One region of the Mesobacillus sp. S13 genome, then DNA from elsewhere that is predicted to be linked to it. Evidence: a T-box and tRNA genes for the amino acid it is inferred to sense, from the RefSeq annotation. Region 1 holds a T-box; the other holds one or more tRNA genes.
What was found. A T-box is a leader RNA that pairs with one kind of tRNA and senses whether it is charged. The one in region 1 lies ahead of metG (methionine--tRNA ligase), so its partner is inferred to be a tRNA-Met.

Region 1 (3,477 bases):
CGGCAAAGTCCATGCACTTAAAGAGGAAGTCGCATCAGCTGCTGCAAAAGCAAAGGTAAACTCAGTTGTATTCTACGATCAGCCAACTGAAGAAGACAGAGATAACAACAGCTTTGACGTTGAGGGCTATGTAACAAAAGAATGGCTAAAAGATAACGTGGATCTTGAACAAGCAGACTTCTACTTCTGCGGACCAGTTTCCTTCATGAAAGCAATCAACACGGCCTTAAAAGACCTGGGCGTCACAGAAGATAGAATTCACTTCGAATTCTTTGGGCCAATGGCAAGTCTTGAGGCGTAATTAGACGGGCACTCTTCATCATTGAAGGGTGCTTTTTTTTCATCCATTTACCACTCAGCACATTCAAAAGCATTATCAATTGACAAATGTTATTCAAACTTTGTATAAGTATCTTGGAAAACGTGTCTTTTTCGATCTGGAGGATGTAGCTCTTGATGATGAAGTGATTTTATCAGACAGCCATCCAGCAGTAAGAAGATAGCTGGTCTTTTGTTTTAAACCATTCCGTCATAAGGTGCATACAGCAAAAAAGGAAACTGCAAATGGCGTGGAAATTCCCACTCCATTTTTCCTATTGTGCCAGCTTTAAAAACTATTACACTACAAAGTGACAACTAAATTTTGATACTATATTTCAATGACAACGTTTGTTGTCGACTGCCTTTTAAATGGTCAATATTGCCCCTCTCGGAAGTTAATTTGAGCATTCTTCAGATATATTAGCTCTAAAAATTAACGTTAAGATAGTTTTTTTATTGTTGTTCTTCAACTAGCGGGGCAGTTATATTGAATAAGATTTGAATCTCTAATTTAGTTATTAGAGGAAAATCTTCACTTAAATAGAATTTCTTTAGAAACAAATTACTATGAATTAGGTGATTTTTTGAAAAAGGAAACACCAAAAAAGATACATATTATAGGCTCTGTTGGTAGTGGTAAAACAACTTTGGCAAAAGAATTATCTTCAAAGTTAGATATGCCTTATTACGAATTAGATAATGTAGTTTGGATAAGGAATAAATCTGGAGATATAAGAAGAACCGAACAAGAAAGAAAAGAATATCTAAATAGTATAATGCAATCTGAAAGTTGGATAATTGAAGGCGTACATAATGAGGATTGGGTAAGTAATTGTTTTCGCAGTGCAGACTTAATTATTTTTTTAGATACCAAATATTCAATAAGAACATACCGAATAATAAAGAGGTTTCTGAAACAAAAACTTCGATTAGAAAAATCAAACTATAAACCAACATTTGAAATGTTTTTAAAAATGTTTAAATGGAACCGATACTTTGAAAATGTAGGTAAAGTGAATTTCTTTAATAAGTATGCTATACATAAAGGTAAGATAGAGATTATAACTAACACAAATCAAATTAAAAAATTTTTGAACTAAAGGGTACATTTTCATTATATATATACCGTATGCAAGGACGGTTTACTCTGGTTCCAGAGGGAGTTTTTTACTTTATTGTCAAAAGATCATTGACTTCTTGGAACAATCTGAATAAAATCGGATTAATATCTTTTTAAAAGCAATGAAGAGAAAAAGTAGAGTGCCCCTGTTTTTTACAGAGAGCTTCGGAAGCTGAAAAGAAGCAAAGACAGTCACTTGAAAAATGGTCTCTGAGCTCCGTCCTGAACATGCTTTTTGGCATAAGTAGGTTGCGGCGAGATTTGGCACTCGTTATCAATGTCACAGTATAAGAGCAGGCATGATATGCTCCGTACTTGCTGAGGCAAGTGGTGTGAACCATTTGCGAAATAAGGTGGTAACACGTGGATTCCAAACCTCGTCCTTAACTATTGCAGTTAAGGGCGGGGTTTTTTGTTTTCTTAAAACAATTTCAAAGGAGGTCAATCAAATGAGCATTTTTATTGGAGGGGCATGGGCGTATGCAAATGGTTCTCTGCATCTGGGACATATTTCGAGCCTGCTGCCGGGGGATATTTTAGCAAGGTATTACCGTTTAAAAGGAGAACAGGTTTTATATGTATCAGGCAGTGATTGCAATGGAACTCCTATCAGCTTAAGAGCAAAACAGGAGGGCGTGCCGCCGAAAGAAATTGCAAACAGATACCACCAAGAGTTCACGGATAGTTTTACAAAACTGGGTTTCTCGTATGACAAGTACACAAGGACGGATTCAGCGCACCACCATAAAGTTGTACAGGAAATCTTTCTGAAACTGCTTGAAAATGGGTTGATCTACAAAAAAGAAATGGAGCAAACGTATTGTGAACAGGATCAGCAGTTTTTGCCAGACCGATATGTTGAGGGAATTTGTCCGAACTGCGGGGCGAACGCTCGTGGCGATCAATGTGATCATTGCTCAAGCGTGCTGGAGCCTCTTGATTTACTGGAAAGGAGGTGCAAAATATGTGGCAATCGACCAACGACGAGAAAAACGGAACATTTTTATTTTGCATTAAACTCACTTCAAAGCGAATTGGAGAGGTATACCGAGGCTGCTGAACAGAATGGATTATGGAGAGAGAATGCTATTTCATTGACTAAGAGGTACTTGCATGAAGGCCTTCAGGATCGGGCAGCTTCCAGGGATTTGCCCAATGGGGTAAGTGTGCCGGTAAAAGGCTATGAAGAGAAGAAAATCTATGTTTGGATTGAGGCTGTTTCAGGCTATTACACAGCAAGCAAGCTTTGGGCTGAAGAAACGGGACAGGATGACACAGCATTTTGGAATTCCGGCACTAGTTCTTATTATGTTCATGGTAAAGATAATATCCCGTTCCATTCCATCATTTGGCCAGGGATTCTTAAAGGACTTGGTATCGATGCATTGCCTACCCACATCGTTTCTAATGAATATCTCACTTTGGAAAAGAAAAAATTGTCCACAAGCAGAAATTGGGCAGTTTGGGTACCGGATATCATAGAAAAATATGATCCGGATTCAATCCGCTATTTTCTGACCATTAATGCACCGGAAAGCCGTGATGCGGATTTTTCATGGAAGGAGTTCATTTATAGTCACAATAGTGAACTGTTGGGCGCTTATGGAAACCTTGTGAATCGGACCTTAAAATTCATTCAAAAGTCATTTGGTGGCCTTCTTCCTGAAAAAGAGATTAACAAAGAAATAGTAGACAGAGTGGATCTGCTTTACGCAGAAACGGGAAGGAATATTGAAAACGCCAGCTTTAAAAAAGCACTGGAAAAGGTGTTTGAATTAGTGAGATATGCAAACAGATACTTCGATGGACAACAACCATGGAAACAGGTGCACAAAAACTCTGAAGCTTGCAAGCAAACGCTGGCGGATTGCGTATATATCATTGCGAACCTTGCCAATATCCTGACGCCATTCCTTCCTTTTTCAAGCGAAAAGGTTAAAGGTATGCTGCAAGTAACGTCCCAAAGCTGGGAGCCGTTATTAGTAAAACCTCATATATTAACTCATGTGGAGCCATTATTCGAACGTATTGACCCA
Region 2 (3,477 bases), 1.1 Mb from region 1:
TCAAGGCTGTAAATCTCCACATGCTCGATATGAATGCCAAAGTCCTGGAGCGCCTCCAGAATTTGTTCCTCTTGCTTTGAGTGATTTTCACGCTCACGCTGGATTTCCTTAGCGAAATCGCCCATGACTTCTGATACACCAAGCAATTGGTCTGCCACGAGACGCCTGCTTTCCTGAACCTGTTTCTTTAGCTTTTTATTTGCCTGATAATAGTTAAGCTGCTGCTGCATGATTTCCATGACCTTTTTCGACCTGGTGCAATGCTTGTCCCATTCGCGTGAAAGTTTTTGCGGTACGGCACCAGAATTTTGATCCATCTCTTGCATAATCTCACTCATATAGTCATAGGTTGTATTAAAGTTCCTTGTCCAGCAATGGTCTTTTTTAAAGCATGTCTGGCATGTCTTTTCTGTGACATTGCTCAAGAAATAATCCATATCGCGGTCACTTTCCAGTGTTTCATCCTGCACCTGCAGGGTAGTAAAGCTTTTCGACAGAGCCTCGAATACATTTGAGAACTGGACGACACGCTGCGCAGTCACATCTCTCATTTTTCTCATATATTGTTGCTGTTCTGCTGAATACTCCGCTGTACCCGGAATATGTTTGGCGATTTTTGACGTAAGCAATTGCGGCGTCAGGAAGAACAACAGGACAGCTGCAGCCGATTCGGTCAGCGTCTGGCTCAGCGCACCGCCTCCCTCGCCATACATGCCAATCAACAGTGTGGCAATGAAAAGACCGAGTGCCACCCCTGGCTTCTTTCCTTCTTTTAGCAATCCGCCAAGCAATCCGGAGAAAGCCAGCAGACTCATATGGTAAAAACTCGACACATTCGCAAGACTGAAGATCAGTCCAGTGACGACCCCAACTGTGGAGCCAACTGTAGCACCAGCGACAAATGAAAAAATGAGAACCAGATACCGGGACATGATGTGCTCTACAGACAAATCATAGACTGTCCACCCAATAGTTCCCGTCATCACAGATGCAAGCATGATGATCAAACAAACAATTTCCTCCGTTTTCAATGACTGCTTCCGCTTGCTGGCTGTCAACAAAGGAATGCTTTGCAAGAAGATGAATGTCAACACAAGACCTAGCCCAGCTTCGACTCCAGTCATCATTCCTTCATACATCGTGATATTTCCTGACAAAATTAGCGCTTTTAACATTTTGCCTATTAAAATAGTAAAAAATATATAAACCGGAAGGACTTTCATCGAGTTCTGAATCCATTTTCCTGTCAGCTTGAATAACAGTAAAAATAGGAAGACAGAAGCGAAGGTGAAGACGGCGTCAGTAAAAGACAAGGTTGCAGCCCCGGCAACCAGACCAAACAGCGCAATAGGCGCACGGTCTTTCCGGATCAAATACACAGCCGCAAAAAATGGAAGGCTAAAAGGGGTTAACTTTGCCAGTATCAAGGCACGGCCAAGCAAGAATCCAATAATCAAGAAGATATAGCCTTTTTTCAAGAAAAGGTTTTCAATTTTGGATTGCAGCTTCGACATGCCTTTTGCAAACCTGAATCGTGATTCCTCGAGATGAACTTCACCGATCGGTTCCATCATGTTCCTTTCTACCTTTTGCATTTAATACACTCCCCGTTTTTTTATCGTTGCTGATTATTATAAAAGGGAGCAATCCAGAAGTTTGTCAAAAATAAGGACAAGCACCAAAGTTTCGTTCGACGCATTTCCCCGTAAATAATGCAATTCCTCGAAATACCACGGAATATTTTCATCTTCATGCCAAACACCGCTAAATTTTACCTATGAATATTTTTCGCTTTTCTTTTAAAAATGCATTGACACTATTTTAATATCTATGTATTATATTTCTTGTGCCTCAAAACACAATTTTAATATGGCGGTGTAGCTCAGCTGGCTAGAGCGTACGGTTCATACCCGTAAGGTCGGGGGTTCGATCCCCTCCGCCGCTACCAATTTCCATTTCCTAACTTAATATGGCCCCTTGGTCAAGCGGTTAAGACACCGCCCTTTCACGGCGGTAACACGGGTTCGAATCCCGTAGGGGTCATCATCTTGCGAAAGCCTCGTTCCTTTATGGAGCGAGGTTTTTTGTTTACAGGACGATTTGCTTTTACCGAAATTCAATTCCTCATTGGTTTTTGGGTAATGCAAATGCTCTCCTTTTACCCAAATTCACTTCGGCACCATTTTTCGGGCAATGCAACGCCTCTCCTTTTACCCAAACTCGCTTCCACACTACTTTTCGGGCAATACAGCTCCTCTCCTTTTACCCAAATTCACTTCGACAGCACTTTTCGGGCAATGCAGCTCCTCTCCTTTTACCCAAATTTACTTCGACAGCATTTTTCGGGTAATGCAGCTCCTCTCCTTTTACCTATGTTCAATCCTGAACTGATTTTCAAGAAACCCAGCCCCGAAAAACAAAAAGACAAGCCCGATTAAAGACTTGTCTTGGTATAGCATGATTCCTGCTATTATATATATTCACTTAGCAGCAAGTTAGCCCCTTCTAGCTCCTCTTCCGCCGCGCTTAGATTCGGTAGCGCGTTTTAGAGTGGACAGGCGGTCTTCACTGTCCTTCAAGAATTTCGCCATTTTTGATTCGAAATTTTCCGGACGAGCATTGCGATTATCGTTTCCTCTGCCGCCGCCGCCGCGTGGACGCTGTGAGTAAGGTCTTGATTCAGATCTTTCTGGTCTTGCAGGTCGTTCAGGTCTATCAACAGCCTTCTTGATAGATAAACCGATTTTACCGTCTTTCTCAACATTGATAACCTTTACTTCAACCTGGTCGCCAACTTTCAGGTGGTCATTGATATCCTTGACATAGTTGTCTGCAACCTCACTGATGTGAACAAGTCCTGTTGAGCCACCCGGCAGCTCGACGAACGCCCCGAAATTTGTAATACCTGTTACCTTTCCCTGTAACTTGCTGCCTACTTCGATTGACATAAAAAAGTTTTGCCTCCTTAAAGATATAAAAAATCAAACTTACATTATATTATACAGAATATGAAAAAAGAGTGTCAATAAGGCGAATCTTGGGAGTCCTTTTTCTCTTTAGGAAGGTTGAAGATAATTTCATTCTTTTCGGACAGGAAGTATTCCTTGCGGGCAAGCTTTGCTATGTACTCATCATCGTTCAATTTGACGATTTCCTCATCCAGAATTTCCTGCTCTTTTTGAAGGTTTGCTAACTTTTGTTCTAGTTGTTCCTTATCTTCTTGCTTCTTTTCAAGGGCTGAAGTCTGAGAGATGTAGGTTGAGATCATCAAATATGAAATGACCGATGCGAATAGGGCAAAGACTGCGAGGCGCCTGAAAAGCAGCTTTCGCTTCCTGCTTTCTGCTATTCCTGCTTTTTCACGCTGCTGTACATACTGATTTTCAATCTTGGCTATGTTCTTTTTCCTGATGGCACTCATTCCCCGCAGTCCTCCTTATAATTTATTTGCTGTTTATTTCCATTTATTACTTGCGT

Region 2: it has a tRNA-Met gene. The T-box ahead of metG (methionine--tRNA ligase) is inferred to sense a tRNA for this amino acid. The anticodon was not compared.

Annotation. Positions count from the first base shown of each region.
Region 1 covers NZ_CP084622.1:3,734,871-3,738,347, reverse strand. Annotated here, with positions in the region: gene hmpA (NO-inducible flavohemoprotein) at 1-301, shown strand, start outside; gene LGO15_RS24225 (hypothetical protein) at 381-503, shown strand; gene LGO15_RS19075 (AAA family ATPase) at 906-1,421, shown strand; T-box leader at 1,555-1,829, shown strand; gene metG (methionine--tRNA ligase) at 1,870-3,477, shown strand, end outside.
Region 2 covers NZ_CP084622.1:73,385-76,861, reverse strand. Annotated here, with positions in the region: gene spoIIE (stage II sporulation protein E) at 1-1,595, opposite strand, end outside; tRNA gene LGO15_RS00385 (tRNA-Met) at 1,872-1,948, shown strand; tRNA gene LGO15_RS00380 (tRNA-Glu) at 1,972-2,043, shown strand; gene LGO15_RS00375 (hypothetical protein) at 2,049-2,438, shown strand; gene LGO15_RS00370 (S1 domain-containing RNA-binding protein) at 2,496-2,948, opposite strand; gene LGO15_RS00365 (FtsB family cell division protein) at 3,023-3,421, opposite strand.